DNA from 3 places in the Pseudomonas sp. H2_D02 genome. Region 1 is predicted to be linked to each of the others. Evidence: predicted binding sites of a transcription regulator. Region 1 holds the regulator's gene; each other region holds the start of a gene.
The links. Region 1 encodes FliA, which starts transcription of late flagellar genes. Its sites were predicted from a motif close to CTAAAGTTTNNNNNNNNNNNGCCGNTAA; they were not measured.

Region 1 (7,829 bases):
TCCGGGTTGCGCGAAATGTCCTCGAAGTTCTTCGGCAGGAAATCCACCGCCCCGGCGTCCAGCGCATCGAGCGTGACCCGAGCGCCTTCATGGGTCAGGGAGGAGAACATCAAGACCGGGGTCGGGCAGCGCTGCATGATATGCCGCACCGCCGTGATGCCGTCCATCATCGGCATCTCGTAGTCCATGGTGATCACGTCCGGCTTGAGCGCCAGGGCCTGATCGATTGCCTCTTTGCCGTTGGTCGCCGTACCGACGACCTGAATGCTCGTGTCCGCCGAAAGAATTTCCGAGACGCGGCGGCGGAAAAACCCCGAATCGTCCACCACCAGGACTTTAACTACCATAAACACTCCGTTAGACGAGGCGCGGCGTCGGGCCGCGCCCCTCCAGAATCAAATACGCCGGGCGGCGTAGCGCTTGAGCATGCTTGGCACATCGAGGATCAACGCGATGCGGCCGTCGCCGGTGATGGTGGCGCCGGACATGCCCGGGGTGCCCTGGAGCATCTTGCCCAACGGCTTGATGACCACTTCTTCCTGGCCCACCAACTGGTCGACGACGAAGCCGATCCGCTGGGTGCCCACCGAAAGGATCACCACGTGGCCCTCGCCCTGCTCGACATGGGCGGCGGAGCTGACCAGCCAGCGCTTGAGGTAGAACAGCGGCAGCGCCTTGTCCCGCACAATGACCACTTCCTGGCCGTCGACCACGTTGGTGCGCGACAGGTCGAGGTGGAAAATCTCGTTGACGTTGACCAGCGGGAAGGCGAACGCCTGGTTGCCCAGCATCACCATCAGGGTTGGCATGATCGCCAGGGTCAACGGGACCTTGATGACGATCTTCGAGCCCTGGCCCTTGGTCGAGTAAATGTTGATCGAGCCGTTGAGCTGGGAAATCTTGGTTTTCACCACGTCCATGCCCACGCCACGACCGGATACGTCGGAGATCTCGGTCTTGGTCGAGAAACCCGGGGCGAAGATCAGGTTGTAGCACTCGGTGTCGCTCAGGCGATCGGCCGCGTCCTTGTCCATCACGCCACGCTTCACCGCGATCGCTCGGAGGACGTTCGGGTCCATGCCCTTGCCGTCGTCGGAGATCGACAACAGGATGTGGTCGCCCTCCTGCTCGGCGGCCAGGATCACCTTGCCGCTGCGGACCTTGCCCGAGGCTTCGCGCTCTTCCGGCGACTCGATGCCGTGGTCGACCGCGTTGCGCACCAAGTGGACCAGCGGGTCGGCCAGGGCTTCGACAAGGTTCTTGTCGAGGTCGGTCTCTTCACCCACCAGTTCCAGGTTGATTTCTTTCTTGAGCTGGCGAGCCAGGTCGCGAACCAGGCGCGGGAAGCGCCCGAAGACTTTCTTGATCGGCTGCATCCGGGTCTTCATGACCGCGGTCTGCAAGTCGGCCGTGACCACGTCGAGGTTCGACACGGCCTTGGACATGGCTTCGTCCTGGCTGTTGAGACCCAGGCGCACCAGGCGGTTACGCACCAGCACCAGTTCGCCGACCATGTTCATGATCTCGTCCAGGCGCGCGGTGTCGACCCGAACGGTGGTCTCGGCTTCGCTGGCCGGTTTTTCCGCAGGCGCGGCCGCCGGAGCACGGGCTGGCGCCGGCGCGGCGGCAGCAGCGGGTTTCGGTGTCTCGGCCTTCGGTTCCGGGGCCTTGGCGGCCGGCTTGGGCGCCGCCTTCGCGGCGGGTGCGGCTGTCGCGGCGGCGGTGGTTGCAGCGGCGGGCGCGGCGGTAGCCTTGCCGACTTCGCTGAACTTGCCCTTGCCATGCAGCTCATCGAGCAGCGATTCGAATTCGTGGTCGCTGATCAGGTCACTGCCCGCTGCCGCGGCCGCTGGCTTGGCCGGGCTTGGCGCGGAGGCGATGGCCGAATCCAGCGCATCGACGGCAAAGTTGCCCTTGCCGTGCAACTGGTCGAGCAAGGCCTCGAATTCGTCGTCGGTAATGTCGGAGTTATCCCCCGCTGCCTTTGGCGCAGCCGGGGCCAGCCGGCGCTGCGACCGCATCGGGGGCGAACTGGCCCTTGCCGTGCAACTGGTCAAGCAGCGACTCGAACTCATCGTCGGTAATTTCATCGCTGGCAGCGCCGTCGGCGGCTGGCGCAGCAGGTGCGGCTGGCGCCTCGGCTTCGGCCTTGACGGCGTTCAGCGAGTCCAGCAGCGATTCGAATTCATGGTCGGTGATGTCGCCCGATTCCTCGGCGACCGGCTCTTCCACAACAGGCTCGGCCACCGGCGCGGCTTCGTCAGCCGACTGCGGCTCGGCCAGGCGCGACAGCGCGGCGAGCAGCTCGGGTGTGGCCGGGGTGATCGGCGAGCGCTCGCGCACTTCGCTGAACATGCTGTTGACCGCATCCAGCGCTTCGAGCACCACGTCCATCAGTTCCGAGTCGACGCGACGCTCACCCTTGCGCAGGATGTCGAACACGTTCTCGGCAATGTGGCAGCACTCCACCAGCTCATTGAGCTGGAGGAAGCCGGCGCCTCCTTTTACAGTGTGGAAACCGCGAAAAATTGCATTGAGCAGATCCGCATCATCAGGTCGGCTTTCCAGCTCGACCAGCTGTTCGGACAGTTGCTCTAGAATCTCGCCGGCCTCAACCAGGAAATCCTGAAGGATCTCTTCATCGGCGCCGAAGCTCATTAATGGCTGCTCCTAAAATAGGGCTAAATCAAAATCCAAGGCTGGACAGCAAATCGTCCACATCGTCCTGACCGGACACAACGTCTTCTCTTTTATCGGCATGAATCTGCGGACCTTCACCCTGAGAGAGATGTTTTTGTGGATCTTTTTCAGCAAGCATCGCTTCACGGTCGTGTTCGATGTCGGCAAAGCGGTCGACCTGGCTAGCCATCAACACCAGCTTGAGCAGATTGCTTTCCACTTCGGTGACCAGTTGGGTCACGCGCTTGATGACCTGACCGGTGAGGTCCTGGTAATCCTGGGCCAACAGAATGTCGTTGAGGTTGCTTGCCACGGCGCGGTTCTCGGCGCTGCTGCGTGTCAGGAAACCGTCGACCCGCCGGGCCAGCTCCCGAAATTCCTCGGCGCCGACTTCGCGACGCATGAACCGTCCCCAATCGGTGCTCAACGCCTGGGCTTCCTCGCTCAGGCCGTTGACCAGGGGCGTTGCGCTTTCCACCAGGTCCATGGTGCGGTTGGCCGCGGCTTCGGTCAGCTTGACCACATAGCCAAGGCGCTCGGTTGCGTCGGTAATCTGCGAGACTTCCTCGGCCTGCGGCATGTTCGGATCGATCTGGAAATTGACGATCGCGCTGTGCAGTTCACGGGTGAGCTTGCCGACTTCCTGGTACAGACCACGATCCCGGGTCTGGTTGAGCTCATGAATCATTTGAACCGCATCGCCGAAGCGGCCCTTTTCAAGGCTGTCGACCAGTTCGCGGGCATGTTTTTTCAGGGTCGATTCGAAATCGCCCATTGAAGATTCGTTGTCCATAGCTCCCCCGTGGCGCCGTTAACCGATGCGTTCGAAGATTTTTTCGATCTTCTCTTTCAACGCCTGGGCCGTGAAGGGTTTGACCACATAGCCGTTTACACCGGCCTGGGCCGCTTCGATGATCTGCTCGCGCTTGGCTTCGGCAGTCACCATCAGCACCGGGAGGTGCTTGAGTTTTTCGTCGGCGCGCACATGGCGCAGCAAGTCGATACCGGTCATGCCAGGCATGTTCCAGTCAGTCACCAGAAAGTCGATGCTCCCGCTGTTGAGAACCGGAATGGCAGTGGTGCCATCGTCGGCCTCGACCGTGTTGGTGAACCCAAGGTCACGCAACAGGTTTTTTATGATCCGCCGCATCGTTGAGAAGTCATCAACGATGAGGATTTTCATGTTCTTGTCCAATTCGACCTCCAAGCAGTCTTAAACGCGCCCAGCACCTGAACGCGCCATTTCAATCAATCCGGCACAACACTCGACAACGGTCTGGAGCACAACGGATGGAGACTGGCGTGGCACTTGCCATGCCTGCCCCGCTCGCAGCATCTCCGCACCGCCTGTCAGCGTGCTCGCCACTCCCCCAAACGCCCCCGCAAACGGGCCGCGCACTGGCTGTGTAACTGGCTGACCCGCGATTCGCTGACCCCCAGGACCTCACCGATTTCCTTGAGGTTCAGCTCTTCGTCGTAGTACAGCGCCAAGACCAGTCGCTCACGCTCCGGCAAATTGGCAATCGCTTCCGCCAACGCACTCTGGAAGCGTTCATCTTCCAGGTCGCGCGATGGCTCCATGTGAGCACTTGCGCCATCCTCATGCAGCCCTTCGTGTTCGCCGTCCTGCAACAGGTCGTCGAAACTGAACAGGCGACTGCCCAAGGTATCGTTCAAAATCCCGTAATAATCGTCGAGACTCAATTGGAGTTCGGCCGCAACCTCATGATCTTTAGCGTCACGCCCGGTTTTAGCTTCAATCGCGCGAATCGCGTCACTGACCATACGGGTATTGCGGTGCACTGAACGCGGTGCCCAATCGCCCTTGCGGACTTCATCGAGCATGGCGCCGCGAATGCGGATACCGGCATAGGTCTCGAAGCTGGCGCCTTTGCTGGCGTCGTATTTGTTCGCCACTTCCAGCAGGCCAATCATGCCCGCCTGGATCAGGTCTTCGACCTGGACACTGGCCGGCAAGCGTGCCAGCAAGTGATAGGCGATGCGCTTGACCAATGGCGCGTAACGCTCGATCAATTCGTACTGGGCGTCCCGTGCCGATTTTTTGTAGAGATGGTTGTAACCGCTGGCTGTCATAACACGGGCCCTGCTGTTTGTTGCACAAGACGCTCGACGAAAAATTCCAGATGCCCGCGTGGGTTGGCGGGCAGTGGCCAGGTATCGACCTTCTGGGCGATCGCCTTGAACGCCAGCGCGCATTTGGAACGTGGAAAGGCTTCATATACGGCACGTTGCTTCTGGACGGCCTTGCGTACGCTTTCGTCGTAAGGCACTGCGCCGACGTATTGTAGGGCGACGTCCAGGAAGCGATCCGTGACCTTTGTCAACTTGGCGAACAGGTTGCGTCCTTCCTGCGGGCTCTGGGCCATGTTGGCCAGGACGCGGAACCGGTTCATGCCATAGTCGCGGTTAAGCAGCTTGATCAGGGCGTAGGCGTCGGTGATGGACGTCGGTTCGTCGCAGACCACCAGCAGGACTTCCTGGGCGGCGCGGACAAAACTGACCACCGAGTCACCGATGCCGGCAGCCGTGTCGATCACCAGCACATCGAGGTTGTCGCCGATGTCGCTGAAAGCCTGGATCAGGCCGGCGTGCTGGGCCGGGGTCAGGTGCACCATGCTCTGGGTGCCGGAAGCGGCCGGCACGATGCGAATCCCGCCGGGCCCCTGCAGGAGCACGTCGCGCAGTTCACAGCGGCCTTCGATCACGTCCGCCAGGGTGCGCTTGGGTGTCAGCCCCAGCAGCACGTCGACGTTCGCCAGGCCCAGGTCGGCGTCCAGCAACATGACCCGTCGGCCTAGCTCTGCCAGGGCCAGGGACAAGTTCACTGACACGTTAGTCTTGCCGACGCCACCTTTGCCGCCGGTCACCGCGATCACCTGTACGGGATGCATGCTGCCCATGTTCGTTCTTTACCTTGTCTTACTTAGACGGAGGCCACATTACTGGCTGCGCGTTCACATATGGAACAATGCATGGCAGACCATCGATGTAGGTACAAAAAATATTCATGAATACCTCAGCCAACCTGCTTGGTCGGGCTGTGGTAGATATCAGCGAACATGTCAGCCATGGCTTCTTCGCTGGGTTCTTCCTGCATTTGCACACTCACGGCACGACTGACCAGTTGATGACGGCGCGGCAGATGCAAATCATCCGGGATCCGCGGCCCGTCGGTCAGGTAGGCCACCGGTAGTTCATGACCGATCGCCAGGCTCAACACCTCGCCCAGGCTTGCCGTTTCGTCCAGCTTAGTCAGGATGCAGCCGGCCAGCCCGCAGCGTTTGTAGCTGTGGTATGCGGCGGTTAGAACCTGTTTCTGGCTGGTGGTTGCCAACACGAGATAATTTTTTGACTTGATGCCACGTCCGGCCAGGCTTTCCAGCTGCATGCGCAGGGCCGGATCGCTGGCTTGCAGGCCGGCGGTGTCGATCAGCACGACGCGCTTGCGCATCAGCGGCTCCAGCGCCTGGGCCAGGGATTGGCCCGGGTCCACATGGGTCACCGACACATTGAGGATCCGACCCAGGGTCTTGAGTTGTTCCTGGGCGCCGATGCGGAAACTGTCCATGCTCACCAGGGCGATACTCTGCGCGCCGTACTTGAGGACATAACGGGCCGCGAGCTTGGCCAGGGTGGTGGTCTTGCCCATGCCGGCCGGGCCGACCATGGCGATCACTCCGCCCTCCTCCAGTGGCTCGACTTCCGGCGTGGCGATCATCCGCGCCAGGTGCGCCAGCAGCATGCGCCAGGCCTGGCGAGGCTCTTCGATGCCGTTGATCAGCGCCAGCAGATCGCGCGCCAACGGGCCGGACAAGCCAATGCGTTGCAGGCGACGCCACAGGTTGGCCTGGGCTGGACGGCTGCCTTGCAGTTGGTTCCAGGCCAGCGAGCCGAGCTGGACTTCCATCAGCTCACGCAGGCTGTTGAGTTCGAAGCGCATCGAGTCGAAGGCGCGCGGGTCGACACCGCGGGCAGGCGCAGCAGGCGCCGGCTCCGGGCGACGCGGCTCGGCCGGCGTGGCCTCGACCAGCGGTTCGGCGGCGGTCAGCGGCAGGCCTGCGGTCAATGGCTGGCCGGCGAACAATTGACGATTGGTGCCAGCGCTCGCCGCGCCTTCGCTGCTGCGCAGGCTCAATTCGGCCTGGGCGCTGGCGATACGCGACTGGGTCTTGCGCAGCTCATCCTCGAGTTCCATGTTCGGAACGCGCGGGGCCAGCGCCGACAATTTGTAATCCAGCGCAGCCGTCAGCTCGACACCGCCAGCGATCCGGCGATTGCCAATGATGGCTGCTTCAGCGCCCAGCTCGTCACGTACCAGCTTCATGGCCTGACGCATATCGGCGGCGAAAAAACGCTTCACTTGCATAAACCACTACCTCAGCCGTTGGGCCCTACTGTCGCAACGATGGTCACTTGCTTGTTATCCGGTATTTCCTGGTACGCCAGCACATGCAGCCCCGGGACCGCGAGGCGCCCGAATCGCGAGAGCATCGCGCGAATCGGACCGGCCACCAGCAGGATCACCGGTTGGCCTTGCATCTCTTGCCGCTGGGCTGCGTCGATCAACGAGCGTTGCAGCTTCTCGGCCATGCTTGGCTCCAGCAGGACACCCTCTTCCGAGCCTTGTCCTGCCTTCTGCAGACTATTGAGCAATATCTGTTCCAACCTTGGTTCCAGAGTGATCACAGGCAGCTCAGACTCAGTGCCTACAATGCTTTGGACGATTGCACGGGATACGCCGACCCGCACCGCAGCCACCAGGGCGGCGGTATCTTGACTCTTCGAAGCGTTGTTGGCGATCGCTTCGGCGATGCTGCGGATGTCGCGCACCGGTACCTGTTCTGCCAACAGCGCCTGCAACACCTTGAGCAATTGCGACAGCGAAACCACGCCCGGCACCAGCTCTTCAGCCAGCTTCGGCGAGCCTTTGGCCAGTACTTGCAGGAGTTGCTGGACTTCTTCGTGACCGATCAGCTCGCTGGAGTGCTTGTACAGAATCTGGTTCAAGTGGGTCGCCACCACCGTGCTGGCGTCCACCACGGTATAGCCGAGGGACTGGGCCTGGGCGCGCTGGCTGATTTCGATCCACACCGCTTCCAGGCCGAAAGCCGGATCCTTGGCGGTAATAC
Region 2 (7,829 bases), 2.2 Mb from region 1:
GAAAAATCGGAAGGTCATAAAAACGTGGTATTGCGCCACGCTGGGGCGTTCGGTAACAAATTGGTGCACAGAAGAAACAGAGGGCAGGCACTTTGTGGCGAGGGGATTTATCCCCGCTGGGGTGCGCAGCAACCCCAAAAAGCATAAATGCGATCAGCCTGACTCACTGAGTTGGTAGATCTGGGGCTGCTTCGCAGCCCAGCGGGGATAAATCCCCTCGCCACAGGGTGAGTGAAGGCGCCTAGTGAGCCGTCAGCTCAATCACGCAGCATTGACCGTGAGTGGAGACATCTACCAGCCCGGTGTTACCGCTCAGTTGCAGACAATCGTAAAGCCCCAAGTCAACGGCGGACTCCCCGATCCTGATAACCAACCCCGGAGCCGCACTGAACACCAATACCGTCTCCGCCTCGCTGAAAAACCGCTGCTGGCCGCCCAACCACTGTAACCGCGCACGGTAACGCTGCGGCGCGTAGATGAGGTTGAAGTCTCGAATCGGTCCACCCAGCAGGGTGCAATTCACATGACTCTCACCGCTGAACGCAAAAGGGTCCAGCGGATGCAAAGGCCGCGTGGCCTGGCCATCGACGTTCAGTGTCATGCCATCCCCTTGCAAGACGCTGATGACCCGCTCGTAACCGGCGAAGGTGGAAAAACCACCCGACTCACCAATATCGGCAATCGACAGGCGCCAGCCGAAGCCTTCGAGGCCGGCACCGGCATCGCGGGTGATTTCTTCCGTGCTGCCACCGCCGTTCTTCCACGGCATGCGCGGGTAATCCGCAGCGCGTAAAACCTTCAACTGGCTCATTTATGAAAACGCCCTTCCAGACTGTGACGGGAGCCCGGATGGATCAGGCGTGCGGCGGTCACCGGCTGGCGCCCGGACCAGGTGCGGCGACGGATCAACAGGCACGGCTCGCCCCGCTCGATCTGCAGCAGCTTGCATTCGCTCGGCTCGGCCAGGATCGCCTCGACCACATGCTCGCCTTCGGTCAGCGGCGCAACCTGATTCAGATAGGCGTAGGGGGTTTGGAGGGTGAAGTCTTGCTTGAGATACTCGGGCGCCACCAGTGCGTTGACGAAACGGTCCTCGATTTGCACGGGGATGTCGTTCTCGAAATGCACGATCAACGAGTGGAACACCTTCTGGCCTTCGCGCATGTCCAGGGCCAACGCGCGCTCGGAACCGGCGGCCTCTTCTTCGAGGGTGATGACTTTGCAGGTGTGGCGATGACCGCGGGAGGCGATTTCATCGGCGATGTTGTGCACTTCGAACAGCGCGGACTGACTCTTCGGTTCGGCCACGAACGTGCCGACACCCTGCATGCGCACCAGCAGGCCATCGGCGGTCATTTCCCGCAGGGCGCGGTTGATGGTCATGCGGCTGAAGCCCAACTGGCTGACCAGTTCGCTTTCCGAGGGCACGCGGTAATGGGGCGGCCAGTTTCCACTGTCGATCTGCTGGGTGATCATCTGTTTGACGCGGGCGTACAAGGGCGCCGGACTGTCACCCATGTGTGCGGCCAGCGGCGGTTTGGCAGGCGGAGTCGGCACGGCGTATTCCTGTTCTGCGAATGTTGATGACTAGCTTGCCGGAGTTTACCGGGCAGGCAAACGTCTGTATATGTATATACAAATTACACGCAACGAGGTTCAACCGATGTCCGCCTTCTTTGCCGAGCGTGCGCTACTGCCTAATGGATGGGCCAACGATGTACGTCTTGAGGTCGACGCCGAGGGCGTCCTGACCCATGTCCAGGCCGATTCCCACGCAGACGGCGCCGAACGGCTTGGCGGTCCGCTGTTGCCGGGCATGCCGAACCTGCATTCCCATGCGTTCCAGCGAGCCATGGCCGGGCTGGCGGAAGTGGCGGGCAATCCCAATGACAGTTTCTGGACCTGGCGCGACCTGATGTATCGCCTCGTCGGAAAGATCAGCCCCGACCAGCTTGGCATCATCGCCCGGCAGCTCTACATCGAAATGCTCAAGGCCGGCTATACCTCGGTTGCCGAATTCCATTACGTACACCATGACATCGACGGCACGCCTTACGCCGACCCGGCCGAACTGGCCCTGCGTATCAGTCAGGCCGCCAGTGCCGCGGGCATTGGCTTGACCTTGCTGCCGGTGCTCTACAGCCATTCCGGCTTCGGCGGCCAGGCGCCCAATGACGGACAGCGCCGGTTCATCAACAGCACTGAAAACTATCTGAAGCTCCAGTCACGCTTGCAACCGATCCTGGCCGGGCAGCCATCCCAGGCGCTGGGCTTGTGCTTCCACTCGCTGCGCGCCGTGACACCGGGGCAGATCCATGACGTGCTGGCCGCCAGCGACCGTGATTGCCCGGTGCACATCCACATCGCCGAACAGCAAAAGGAAGTAGACGACTGCCTGAGCTGGAGCGGCGTGCGTCCGCTGCAATGGCTGTACGAAAATGCCGAGGTGGATCAACGCTGGTGCCTGGTCCATGCCACCCACGCCAATCCGCAGGAAGTCAGCCTGATGGCCAAGAGCCGGGCGATTGCCGGCCTGTGCCTGACCACCGAAGCCAATCTGGGCGACGGGATTTTTCCCGCCGTGGACTTCCTCGCCCAAGGTGGGCGGATGGGTATCGGGTCCGATAGCCATGTGTCGCTGAGCGTGGTCGAAGAGTTGCGCTGGCTGGAATATGGCCAGCGGCTGCGAGACCAGCGCCGCAACCGGTTGTACCGAACGGATCAGCCGATGGTGGGACGTACCCTGTATGACGCAGCGTTGGAAGGTGGCGCCCAGGCGTTGGGCCAACCCATCGGAGCATTCGAGGTCGGCAAGCGTGCCGATTGGCTGGTGCTCGATGGCAACGATCCGTACCTGGCCACGGCCAATGGCGACGGCATCCTGAACCGTTGGCTGTTTGCCGGCGGCGATCGCCAGGTGCGGGATGTGATGGTTGCCGGCAAGTGGCAAGTGCGCGACGGACACCATGCCGGCGAGGAAGAAAGCGCCCGGGCGTTTACCCAGGTACTGCGAGAACTGCTGGGCTGAGCCCAAAAAATCAATGTGGAAATACCAATGTGGGAGCGAGCTTGCTCGCGATGAGGCCTTTACCTTCAACATAGATGTTGATTGAAAGTCCGCTATCGCGAGCAAGCTCGCTCCCACATGGGTTTTCGGGTGGCTCTCAGTCCGAAGTCTTGGCCATCTGCCGGTCCGACGCACGCCAGACCAACCGCGTCGTGTCATACCCTTGCTGCCGCGCCTTGCTCAGCAGCTCTTCGCGTACATCGACCTTGACCGTTGGCGTGCGGGACAGCAGCCACATGTAGCGACGGCTCGGGTCACCAACAATGGCGGTCTTGTAGTCATCGCTGACGTACAGCACCCAATACTCACCCTTGGCCACGCCCGGCAGGACTTTCGAGAACCAGGTATCGAATTCGACCCAGAGCTTGTCGGTCTTGCCCGGCACCTGCGGGTAAGCGGTGCCCCTGGCTTCTTCCCATTTCCAGTCGGAAGTCAGGCAGCGGTTGAACACATCCACGTTGCCGTCGGGCTTGAGGGTGTAATGGGCTTCCGATTGCGCGCAGTTGCGCTGGAAATACATCGGCAGGCGGGCCAGCTCGTACCAGGTCCCTTGGTAACGCTTGAGATTGACACTGTTGACAGTCTTGGGCGCCAACGGGTCTACGCCAGAAGTGGCACAGCCGGCCAATACCAGGCCAGCCAAAAGCACAAAAACTAACCGCATCATTATTTTTTTCTCCCGTGGGCGCTTGGCCCCGGTTTACTCCAGGTTACTTCAGGCCTTGGCCGGAAAACATCAACACTTTGTCACCGGCGTACTGCACGCTGATAAAGCTTTTCTGGTCGCCCCAGGTGCAGCTGGACATGCCGAGCGCGCCCGAACAGTCAGTCGGTTTTCCCAGCAACGTCTCGACCTCGGCCTTGGGCATCCCGGCCGACAGCTTCGAATAGTTTTCCTGGTTGACCTTGCTGCATGCGGTCAACACGACGCACATAAACAGCAGGGCGATAGAACGCAGCGACATGGTGTAACTCCTGGAACGGAAGGGAGGTGGCAGGGTGCCAACCTGAACCTTAGAAGAGAAAACCCCTATCTGGTTCCCCGACTACCCCAGTATTTATTGGCTGCGCAAAGGTGTTTCACCGATGAATCAGCCAGAGTGTGACGGGGTCGTGCCTTTCGTCGGGATAGCGGCCCCGGAGCCTGATGAGCCGGGCTTGCGGGCCGATAAAAAGTAACAGCGCAAAATCCTGCGTTATGGCAAATTGACTCCCCTTTTTGACCCGTCCCCTCGCGGTAGCGTTCTTAATGACCAGAAACATGAAATTCAGCCACAAAATCCTGTTGGCTGCCGCCCTTGTGGTGGCCGTCGCATTCGCCTGTTTCATCCTGTTCAACGACTACCGCCAACGACAAAGCCTCAACACCAGCACCGAGACGTCCATGCAGGAACTCGGCAGCCTGACCAGCCGTAACATCCAGACCTGGGTCGAAGGCCGAATCCAATTGCTGCAATCGCTGGCCCAGCAAATCGCTATCGACGGCAGCGCTGCCGACAGCCTGAAACGCGCCGTGGGCCTGCCGGCCTACACCAGCAATTTCCAGCTCAGCTATTTCGGCGGCACCGACGGCGTGATGTTTTCGGTACCGGCCGGCAATCGTGCCGCCGATTACGACCCGCGTGCCCGTGGCTGGTACAAGGCCGCCAACAGCGCCCAGCAGACCATCGTCACCGAACCCTACATCGCCGCTTCGTCGGGCAAACTGGTGATCACCGTTGCCACGCCGGTACAGCGCCAGAACCAGATGATCGGCGTGGCCGGGGCGGACATCGATCTGTCGAGCGTCAGCGCCATCATCAACTCGCTGAACTTCGGCGGCCACGGTCACGCGTTCATCGTCAGCGCCGACGGCAAGATCCTCGTGCATCCTGACAGCAAGCGCGTGCTCAAGACCCTCACCGAGGCCTATCCCAACGGTGCGCCTCAAATCAGTCCGGGCGTTAAAGAAGTCGACCTCGACGGCAAAACCCAATTTATCTCTTTCACCCAGGTCAACGGCGTCCCCGGTGCCAACTGGTACGTGGCGCTGGTGCTTGATAAAGACACAGCCCTGGCGATGCTCAGCGAATTCCGCACCTCGGCGCTGATTGCCATGGCCATTGCCGTGGTGTTCATCATCGCGCTGCTGGGCATGCTGATCCGCGTGCTGATGCAACCGCTGCTGACCATGGGCCGCGCCATGCACGACATCGCCGAAGGCGAAGGCGACCTGACCCGCCGCCTGACCATCCACGGCCATGACGAATTCGGCGCGCTGGGCACCTCGTTCAACCGCTTCGTCGAGCGTATCCACACCTCGATCCGCGAAGTAGCCTCGGCAACCGGCCAGGTCAATGAAGTCGCCCTGCGTGTCGTCAGCGCCTCCAACTCGTCGATGTTCAACTCCGACCAGCAGGCCTCGCGCACCAGCAGCGTCGCCGCGGCCATCAACCAGCTCGGCGCCGCCGCCCAGGAAATCGCCCAGAACGCCGCCCTTGCCTCGCAGCACTCCAGCGAGGCCCGCAACCTGGCCGAAGATGGCCAGCAAGTGGTGGATAAAACCATCACGGCGATGCAGCAGCTGTCGGCCAAGATCAGCGATTCGTGCGGCAACATCGAAACGCTGAACAGCAACACGGTGAATATCGGCCAGATTCTCGAGGTGATCACCAGCATTTCCCAGCAGACCAACCTGCTCGCCCTCAACGCCGCCATCGAAGCGGCCCGGGCCGGTGAAGCCGGTCGCGGCTTCGCGGTCGTCGCCGACGAGGTGCGCAACCTGGCCCACCGCACCCAGGATTCAGCGCAGCAAGTGCAGAAGATGATCGAAGAACTGCAGGTCGGCGCCCGGGAAGCGGTGTTGACCATGACCGACAGCCAACGCCAGAGCGAAGGCAGCGTCAGCATCGCCAACCAGGCGGGCGAACGCCTGGGCAGCGTGACCCAGCGCATCGGCGAGATCGACGGCATGAATCAATCCGTGGCCACCGCCACCGAAGAGCAGACCGCCGTGGTGGAATCGATCAACGTCGACATCAACGAGATCAACACCCTGAACCAGGAAGGTGTGGAAAACCTGCAAGCCACCTTACGCGCCTGTTCCGACCTGGAGCAGCAGGCGGCGCGGTTGAAGCAGTTGGTGGGTAGTTTCCGGATCTAGTGCTCTCAAGGGCCCTTTCGCGAGCAGGCTCGCTCCCACAGTTGACCGCGTTCCGTCAGGGAAACCTGATCAACTGTGGGAGCGGGCTTGCTCGCGAAGACGGTATCAGCCTCGCAGAAAATTCAGAACCTGGACCCAGGCCTGCTCAAAAACTCCAGCTCATCCGCCGTAGACTCGCGCCCCAACACCGCATTGCGATGGGGAAAGCGCCCGAACCGGGCAATGATCTTCTGATGCCGTTCGGCATAGTCCAGGTTGTCTTCAAACACCGCCCGCTGCGCCTCGGGCTGTTCCCGGACCAGTTCGATGAACCGCGACACGGCTTCGTTCTGCACCGCGAGGTTTTCGCAGTGTTCGAGGACGAGGTAGATGAATACACGCTGGATCGGCCGAAGTTGCCGGTCGAAACCCGCCGCCAATCCCTGGGCCACCAGCGCTTGGGCACGCAGGTCGCCGGAGAAGCTTTCAGGCGTGTTGCGAAAGATCATCCGCGGCAGTTGATCCAGTAGCAGCACCAGGGCCAGCCAACCTTCCGGGCGTTGCGCCCAATCGGTCAATCCGCCGGCCAGTGCTTGCTCGGCCAGATCGCCGAAGCGCTCTCGCGCCTGGCGATCATGGCCTTTGCCAAACCACAGCTTGCCCTTGTCAGCCGCGATCTCATCTGGTTTTTCGGCTGTGCCAAACCACCAATCAAGCAACGGCTGCCAGGGCTCGGCCATGATTTACTCCTTGTGATAAGCCGTGGCGCGCGCCACTTCTTCCTTCGAGCCGAGGAACACTGCAACGCGCTGGTGCAGGCCTTCCGGCTTGATGTCGAGGATACGCTGGTGGCCGTCGGTGGAAGCGCCGCCTGCCTGCTCCACCAGGAACGACATCGGGTTGGCTTCGTACATCAGGCGCAGCTTGCCCGGCTTGGACGGCTCGCGGCTGTCGCGTGGGTACATGAACAGACCGCCACGGGTCAGGATGCGGTGTACATCGGCGACCATCGCAGCCACCCAACGCATGTTGTAGTTCTTTTTCAGCGGGCCTTCTTCACCGGCCAGCAACTCGCTGACGTAGCGTTGTACCGGGGCTTCCCAGTGACGCTGGTTGGACATGTTGATAGCGAATTCCTGGGTGGTTTCAGGAATGGTGATGTCTTCGTGGGTGAGTACGAAACTGCCCATCTCGCGGTCCAGGGTGAAGCCCTTGACGCCGTCGCCAAGGGTCAGCACCAGCATGGTCTGCGGGCCGTAGATGGCATAGCCGGCGGCAACTTGCTCGGTGCCGGGCTGCAGGAAAGCCTTTTCATTCAGGGCTTCGTTCTGGCTCAGGTACTCGTTCGGGCAACGCAGTACCGAGAAGATCGTGCCGACCGGTGCGTTGATGTCGATGTTCGACGAACCGTCCAGTGGGTCGAATACCAACAGGTAGGCGCCTTTCGGATACTTGCCCGGGATCTGGTAGGCATTGTCCATTTCCTCGGACGCCATGCCGGCCAGGTGACCGCCCCATTCGTTGGCTTCCAGCAGGATTTCGTTGGAGAGCACGTCGAGCTTCTTCTGCACTTCGCCCTGCACGTTTTCGGTGCCCATGCTGCCCAGGACACCGCCCAGCGCGCCCTTGGACACGGCGTGG
Region 3 (7,829 bases), 1.6 Mb from region 1:
CGCCGTGGCCCATCTCGCTCCACAGTTGCTTTTCGAACTCGTGGGGGTTGTTGGAAATCAGCACGTTGGCGCAGCGCAGGATGCGGCTGGTGGAGCGGTAGTTCTGCTCCAGCATCACCACTTTGAGCGACGGATAGTCTTCCTTGAGCAACATCAGGTTTTCCGGCCGCGCGCCGCGCCAGGCATAGATCGACTGGTCGTCGTCGCCCACCACGGTGAACTGGTTGCGTTTGCCGATCAGCAACTTCACCAGCAGATACTGGCTGGCGTTGGTGTCCTGATATTCGTCCACCAGCAGGTAGCGGACCTTGTTCTGCCATTTTTCAAGAATGTCGGCGTGGTCCTGGAACAGCTTGACCGGCAGCAGGATCAGGTCGTCGAAGTCCACCGCGTTGAACGCCTTGAGCGTGCGCTGGTAGTGGGCGTAGACGATGGCGGCGGTCTGCTCCTTGGGATTGCGGGCATTTTCCAGGGCTTCGGGTGGCAGGACCAGGTCGTTTTTCCAGGCGCCGATCATGTTCTTGATCTCGTCGACGCCGTCGTCGCCCGAGTATTCCTTCTGCATGATGTCGGTCATCAGGGCCTTGACGTCGGTCTCGTCGAAAATCGAGAAGCCCGGTTTGTAGCCCAGCCGCGCGTGTTCCTTGCGGATGATGTTCAGGCCCAGGTTGTGGAAGGTGCAGACGGTCAGGCCGCGGCCTTCGCCGGCGCGCAACAGGCCACCGACCCGCTCCTTCATTTCCCGGGCGGCCTTGTTGGTGAAGGTCATGGCGACGATGTACTGGGCGCGGATGCCGCAGTTCTGGATCAAATGCGCGATCTTGCGGGTAATCACGCTGGTCTTGCCGGAGCCTGCACCGGCGAGCACCAAAAGAGGGCCGCCGACATAGTTCACGGCTTCTTGCTGCCGGGGATTGAGTCGGGACATGACAGAGTCAGGGAGTCGTTTGCGAAATGGGCCGGCATTTTAACAGGCTCTGAGAATTGTGCTGCCCTGTCCGACTTGTGACGCTGTCCATCATCTCCATTTGCCGCTTTTGTCACTTTCCCTCAGGATGCGGACAGAATTTAGGTCTAACGTTCGTTTTTGGATGAATAAACGCTCAAAAGCGGGTGTTTGAGAACCATTGGCATTGGTGATTGCCCTTCGGCGAGTCATAATGCCCCGCGCCTACCACCTTGCAGAGTCTAGGGAGTCAGCTTGTCTACGCCTGTCGAACCCTTGCGTTTGCTGTTGTTGGCCGAAACGCCTGAGTGGTCTGCGATGTTGCGCGAGTGCCTGGCGCCCATGGGAGCCTCGGTCGTGTTGATCAGCGCTCCGAGCTGGGAATCGGTCAGCAGCCTGTTCGAAGACAACCGCAACGCGGTGCTGCTGACTGTTGCGTCCCTGCAGCCGGCGCCGGGTCGCTGTCGTCTGCCGACGGTCCTGTTGCTGGAGCATGAGCCTTCGACTTCCCCGGATGGTGTCAGCGATTGGTTGGTGCGTGATGTTCTTGACGAGGCGACGTTGCGCCGTTGCCTGCGCCATGTGCGCGAGCGGGGGGTGCTGGAAAATACCCTGCAACGACTCGCCGAACAGGACCCGCTGACCGGCATCGCCAACCGTCAGGGCTTCCAGACCCTGCTGGCGGCGCGCCTGGCTGAAAACGAAGGTCGTGGCCTGGCGCTTGGTCACCTGGACCTCGATAATTTTCGTCACGCCAACGACGCGTTGGGGCATCAGGCCGGTGATCGGCTGATCCTGCAAGTGGTCTCGCGGCTCAAGGGCTCGCTTGAGGCCGGTGATCAACTGGCGCGGCTGGGCAGCGACGAGTTCGCCCTGCTGATCGACACCCGCCGTGCGCCGCAGCGCGCGGAGTGGATGGCCGAACGCATCACCGAGGCCATGGCCGAACCCTACTGGGTGGATGGCGAAAGCCTGTTGATCGGTTGCAGCCTGGGTATCGCCCATGCCCGCGCCCAGGCCGGTGCCGATCCCTTGATGTGGCACGCCCACATCGCCATGCAGCAAGCCAAGAGCACACAAGGCTGCACGTTTCATATCTTCAATGAACGCATCAATCGCAATGCCCGCAGCCTCGCCGACTTGGAAAGCGAACTGCGCCGGGCGCTGCGTCGCGATGAACTGGAGTTGCACTACCAGCCCCGGTTGAACCTTGATGGCGGCCATATCGTCGGCCTCGAAGCGCTGGTGCGCTGGCGTCACGGCGAGCGTGGCCTGCTGCCACCGAGTGAATTCGTGCCGCTGGCCGAGCAGAGCGGCTTGATCGTGCCGTTGGGTTACTGGGTGATTTCCCGGGCACTGCGGGATATGCAGGATCTGCGCGAACGCGGGCTGGCGCCGCTGCACATGGCGATCAACCTGTCATTCCGGCAGTTCCAGGACAGCCAACTGCTGCCGACCCTGAGTCGATTGATCGCCGAGCGGGGCGTCGAGGCCCAGTGGCTGGAGTTCGAACTCACCGAAACCGCCGTCATGCGCCGCAGCGAACTGGTCAAGCAGACCATGGATGCGCTGGGGCGCCTGGGGGTACGGTTTTCCCTGGACGACTTCGGCACCGGGTTCTCATCGTTCGTACACCTCAACAGCCTGCCGATCGCCTTGCTCAAGATCGACAAGAGCTTCGTCGGCGGCATGGAGCAGCGCGAAGAGAACCGCAAACTGGTGCACGCGATGATCAACCTGGCCCATAACCTCAACCTGGAAGTGGTCGCCGAAGGTGTGGAAACCGCTGAACAACTGGACCTGCTGCGTGGCTTCGGTTGCGATCAGGTGCAGGGGTTCCTGATCAGCAAGCCGTTGCCGCTGGGGGAGTTGGTGGAATACCTGACGTTCGGGGGGGATCAGCAGTCCACGCACGAAATCGTGGTCTGACTCCTTTCCCTTGTGGGAGCGAGCTTGCTCGCGATAGCGGTGTGTCAGTCAAAATCGATGTGACTGAACTATCGCCATCGCGAGCAAGCTCGCTCCCACAGGGGATGGTTTCATTTGGCCGGGATGGCTTCGAAACCGGGCTGCCCCGGCTCACGGCGAATCATCCGCTTCATCTTCCATTCGAACGCCAGCGTCAGGCTCACCGCCGCGCAGGCCAGCCCGAGGGCCAGGCCCCACCAGACGCCAGTTGGCCCCCAGTGCAAATGGAACGCCATCCACCACGCGGCTGGCGCGCCAATTAGCCAATAGCAACCCAGCCCCACCAGGAACGTAGTCTTGGCGTCTTTCAATCCGCGGATACAACCCATGGCAATGGTTTGCGTGCCGTCGAACAGTTCGAACCAGGCCGCCACGGCCAGCAGGCTCACTGCCAGGTTGATCACTTCGCGGAACGCCGGGTCGTTATGGTCCAGGAACAAGCCGATCAGTTGGTGAGGCAACAACCAGAACACCATGGCGAACGCCAGCATCGCCGCCGCGCCGAAGCCAATCCCGACTCGCCCGGCCAGTCGCGCCATTGGCAGTTGGCCGGCGCCGTAGTGCTGGCCGATGCGCATGGTGATGGCGTACGACATGCCCGCCGGCACCATGAACGCCACCGAGACGATTTGCAGCGCGATCTGATGGGCCGCCAGTGGCGTGCTGCCCATGGTGCCCATGCAGAGGGCGGCGAAGGCGAACAGCCCGACTTCCACCGCGTAGGTGCCGCCAATCGGCAGGCCGAGGCGCCACAATTCCTTGAGGTACTGGCGATTGGGCCGTGACAGGCCAGCGAGCAATGGATAGGCCCGGTAGGCCGGGTGCCGGTGGATGTGCCACGCCAGCGCCAGGGCCATGCTGTTGGCGACGATGGCCGTCACCAGGCCGATCCCCATCAAGCCGAGTTTCGGCAAGCCGAACATGCCGGTAATGAGTGCGTAATTGAGCAGGAAGTTGGCCACCGTGCCGCCGAGGCTGATCACCATGACCGGCGTGGCCCTGCCAATGGCGCTGGTGAAACCGCGCAGGGCCATGAAACTGAGGTAGCCGGGCAGGGCGAACGGCAGCGCCAGCAGGAACTGTCCAGCGGACAACACATTGGTTTCGGTCTGGCCGAACATCAACAGCACCGGCTTGAGGTTCCATAACAGCAGGCCCGCCATCAGCGCCATCAGCCAGGCCAACCACAAACCGGCCTGGGTCAGCCGGGTGGCGCCTTCGATGTCGCCCGCGCCCTGGCGGATCGCGACCAGGGTGCCCACCGCCGCGATCACGCCGATGCAGAAAATCGAGACGAATGAATAAGTCGCGGCCCCGAGGCCCCCGCCGGCGAGGGCTTCCGGGCTCAGGCGCGCCATCATCACGGTGTCGGTGAGGACCATCAGCATGTGCGCCAACTGCGAAGCTATCAACGGCCCCGCCAGCCGCAGGATGGCCCAGAGTTCGGTACGCGCTGGATGCTGCATGATCATCACGCTCCATGTTCAACAAGGCAGTAAAGCGTTGATTCTCGGCGCTCGCCGTGGTTTGCACAAAAGGATAAATCCGATTGCTGGCATGATTAAAACTCATGATGGAACGATCTTCTGATAGGGTTCGAAAATCGCTATAGGAGCTTTCCCAATGTCTCGTCGTCTTCCTCCTCTTTATGCATTGCGGGCATTCGAAGCGGCGGCGAGATACAGCTCGTTTACCCGGGCCGCCGAAGAGCTGTCGATTACCCAGAGTGCGGTGAGCCGACACATCCGCACGCTCGAAGATCATTTTGCCTGCCGGCTGTTCCAGCGCAGCGGCCGCAACCTGCAGTTGACCGAAGCGGCGCGCCTGCTGCTGCCGGGCGTGCGGGAAGGCTTCATGGCCCTTGAGCGGGCTTGCCATACGTTGCACGGTGATGACGGCATCTTGCGCATGAAGGCGCCATCGACCCTGACCATGCGCTGGTTGCTGGCACGGTTGAGTCGTTTCCGGCATCTGCAGCCTGGCAACGAGGTGCAATTGACCAGTGCCTGGATGGACATCGACTCGGTGGATTTCAACACCGAACCCTTCGATTGCGCGGTACTGCTGGGTAACGGGCATTTCCCTGGGGATTGGGAGGCCAGTTTGTTGTTCCCCGAGGAATTGATCCCGGTGGGCGCACCGAACCTGTTGAACGATCAGCCTTGGGACGTGGCGCGCCTGGCCAGTGCGGAGCTGCTGCACCCCACGCCGGATCGTCGGGACTGGCGCAATTGGTTGCAGCGCATGGGCCTGGCCGACAAGGTCTCGCTCAAGGGCGGCCAGGTCTTCGACACGTTGGAACTGGGCATGATCGCGGCGGCCCGTGGTTATGGCGTGTCCATGGGCGACCTGTTGATGGTGGCCGAAGACGTCGCCCAGGGGCGCTTGAGCCTGCCATGGCCGACGGCGGTCGCCAGCGGCGAGCACTACTATCTGGTCTGGCCGAAAACCCGGTCGGGCGGTGAGCGCTTGCGTCGGCTCAGCGATTTTCTCCAGGGCGAGGTCAAGGCCATGCAGCTACCCGACGTGGAGCGCCTGGGCTGAATCGCTGAAGCCTTGGCGCCGGTTGTTTGGCATTTATCCTTCCGGATCGCTCAAGTATTAGGGTTTGCTGCCGAATCCGTGGACATAGAACCTTCGTTCAGAAAGGGCCAATTCATACCTTAACGAATAAGATGCCGAGCGTGCGACGTGATCAGGACGATCCGGTCTCTCGGCCAGGAGCCGTCATGTCTCAACCCCGTGCCCGAATCGCCTCACAGCTTGGCCTTGCCCTAGCCGTGATATTGGCGGTCGTGATTTCCGGCAGTACCGTCTTCGCCCTGCGTTCGTTGGACACTGCCAACCTGTCCACCCGTGAAGAGCATCTGGCCAGCGAAGCGCGCCTGATGGCCGACCAGCTCAACACGTTCCACAGCACCTTGCGCGAGAGCACCCAGCGGTTGGCCGGTCTGTTCGAAAAGCGCTTCAGCGCGGGCTTGAGCGTGCATGCGGACCAACCCGTGACGGTGGCGGGCGTGCAGACGCCGGGCTTGAGCCTGGGCGGCGAAGTGTTGAACAACAACTTCAAGGAAGTGGACGACTTCAAGACGATGACCGCCGGGGTGGCCACGGTGTTCGTGCGCAGCGGCGACGACTTCATCCGCATCAGCACCTCGTTGACCAAGCAGGACGGCACGCGCGCGATCGGCACCGTGCTTGACCGCGCCGGCCCGGCTTATGGCCCGGTCATGGCGGGCCAAAGCTACATCGGCCGTGCCTTGCTGTTCGGACGCTACTACATGTCCCAGTACACGCCTGTGCGCGACAGCGGCGGCAAGATCATCGCCGTGTTGTACGTAGGCTTCGACTACACCGATGCGCAGAACGCCCAGTTCGAAAACCTCAAGCGCTTCCGTATCGGCCAGACCGGCTCCTTGGCGTTGCTGGACGAGCAAAACAAATGGCTGGTGCCGCCAGCGGGCGTGCAGGCGCTGGACAAGGCCACCGCGACCATCACCGACCTGGTCAAGAAACCAGGCAAAGGTGCGTTCTGGGAAGACACCGCGGAAGATTTCTACAGCGTTGCCGTGCCGTTTGAAGGTGGGCCGTGGGCGGTCGTGGCGAGCATGCCAAAAGCCGAGATTCGTGCCGTGACCTGGAGCGTCGGCACGCAACTGGCAATTGGCAGCCTGCTGGCGATGTTGTTGGCGGTCGGCTCGGCGATGTGGTTGTTGCGCAGCAAACTGGCGCCGCTCGGGGATCTGGTGCGCCAGGCCGAAGCGCTGGGCGCCGGCGACTTGAGCGTGCGCCTGAACGTGTCGAGCCATGATGAAATCGGCCAACTGGCCCGTGCCTTCAACCAGATGAGCCAGGCCTTGTCGACCATGGTCGAGCACATCCGCAAAGCCTCTCAGGAGGTCAACAGTCGCGCCCAGGCGCTGTCCGGCTTGTCCAGCGGCGCGTATGAGGGGATGGAGCAGCAGTCCGGTGAAATCACCAGCATGGCGGGCGCGGTTGAAGAGTTCAGCGCCACGTCCTTGGACATTGCCGACAACATGGGCAATACCCAGCGCCTGGCCCAGGAAAACGCCCAGCAAACCAAGATCGGTCGCACGTCGATGGACGAGGCTTCATCGTCGCTGGAGCAGATAGCTGGCGCGTTGAACAGCACGGCCACGGTCATCAACACCCTGGGCCAGCGTTCCCAGGAAATCGGCGGCATCGTTGGCGTCATTACTTCCATCGCCGAGCAAACCAACCTGCTGGCCCTGAACGCCGCCATTGAAGCTGCCCGCGCGGGTGAGCAGGGCCGTGGTTTCGCCGTGGTGGCCGATGAAGTGCGCAGCCTGGCCTCCCGCACTCGGCAGGCGACCGATGAAATTTCAGGGATGATCCAGAGCATCCAGCAGGAAACCGGCAACGCCATCAGCACCATGGAACAGGGCAACCTGTTGATGCAGGAAGGCCTGTCGCGCAACGCCAACGTCGCCTCGGCCCTGGCGCGTATCGATGAGCAAAGCCGCTCCGCCGGCCAGCAATTCGCGGCGATCACCACCGCCACCCAGGAGCAGAGCAGCACCGCGACGTTGCTCAGCAGCAACCTGCAAAGCATTGCCATGGCCAACAGCGAGCAACGGGAAGTGGTTTCGAACCTGGCGATCACCGCCAAGGAACTGGAAACCCTGGCGCAAGACCTGCGCAAAGAGGTTGATCGGTTCCGCTGAAGCCTCTGCAACCAGCGCGAGCAAGCTCCCCTGAGATCAGTGTGGGGGAGCCTGCTCGCGAAGGTGGCGTTCCAGCCACTTCTCTACTCGCTGACCCACCGCTTTCGCGAGCAAGCCCGCTCCCACGAGGGAGTTTGCGGCGAACATCTTCTGGCGGCCGCCCCGGAATTAGTGTGGGAGCGGGCTTGCTCGCGAAAGCGGCTTTCCAG

Region 2: AB4N42_RS01085 (methyl-accepting chemotaxis protein) is a predicted target of FliA. The motif match lies at 4,212-4,239, and genes of this name have one in related genera.
Region 3: AB4N42_RS04095 (methyl-accepting chemotaxis protein) is a predicted target of FliA. The motif match lies at 5,508-5,535, and genes of this name have one in related genera.

What each region holds. Positions count from the first base shown of each region.
Region 1 is NZ_CP162816.1:2,471,981-2,479,809, reverse strand. It holds gene AB4N42_RS11535 (protein-glutamate methylesterase/protein-glutamine glutaminase) at 1-347, opposite strand, end outside; partial or broken gene AB4N42_RS11530 (chemotaxis protein CheA) at 396-2,658, opposite strand; gene AB4N42_RS11525 (protein phosphatase CheZ) at 2,687-3,472, opposite strand; gene AB4N42_RS11520 (chemotaxis response regulator CheY) at 3,491-3,862, opposite strand; gene fliA (RNA polymerase sigma factor FliA) at 4,030-4,773, opposite strand; gene fleN (flagellar synthesis regulator FleN) at 4,770-5,600, opposite strand; gene flhF (flagellar biosynthesis protein FlhF) at 5,717-7,066, opposite strand; gene flhA (flagellar biosynthesis protein FlhA) at 7,078-7,829, opposite strand, start outside.
Region 2 is NZ_CP162816.1:238,931-246,759, forward strand. It holds gene AB4N42_RS01060 (HutD/Ves family protein) at 242-811, opposite strand; gene hutC (histidine utilization repressor) at 808-1,518, opposite strand; gene AB4N42_RS01070 (formimidoylglutamate deiminase) at 1,664-3,028, shown strand; gene AB4N42_RS01075 (lipocalin family protein) at 3,165-3,734, opposite strand; gene AB4N42_RS01080 (hypothetical protein) at 3,778-4,032, opposite strand; gene AB4N42_RS01085 (methyl-accepting chemotaxis protein) at 4,317-6,209, shown strand; gene AB4N42_RS01090 (DUF924 family protein) at 6,332-6,928, opposite strand; gene AB4N42_RS01095 (class 1 fructose-bisphosphatase) at 6,932-7,829, opposite strand, start outside.
Region 3 is NZ_CP162816.1:910,715-918,543, forward strand. It holds gene rep (DNA helicase Rep) at 1-928, opposite strand, end outside; gene AB4N42_RS04075 (putative bifunctional diguanylate cyclase/phosphodiesterase) at 1,202-2,875, shown strand; gene AB4N42_RS04080 (NorM family multidrug efflux MATE transporter) at 2,986-4,380, opposite strand; gene AB4N42_RS04085 (hypothetical protein) at 4,379-4,504, shown strand; gene AB4N42_RS04090 (LysR substrate-binding domain-containing protein) at 4,538-5,458, shown strand; gene AB4N42_RS04095 (methyl-accepting chemotaxis protein) at 5,644-7,620, shown strand.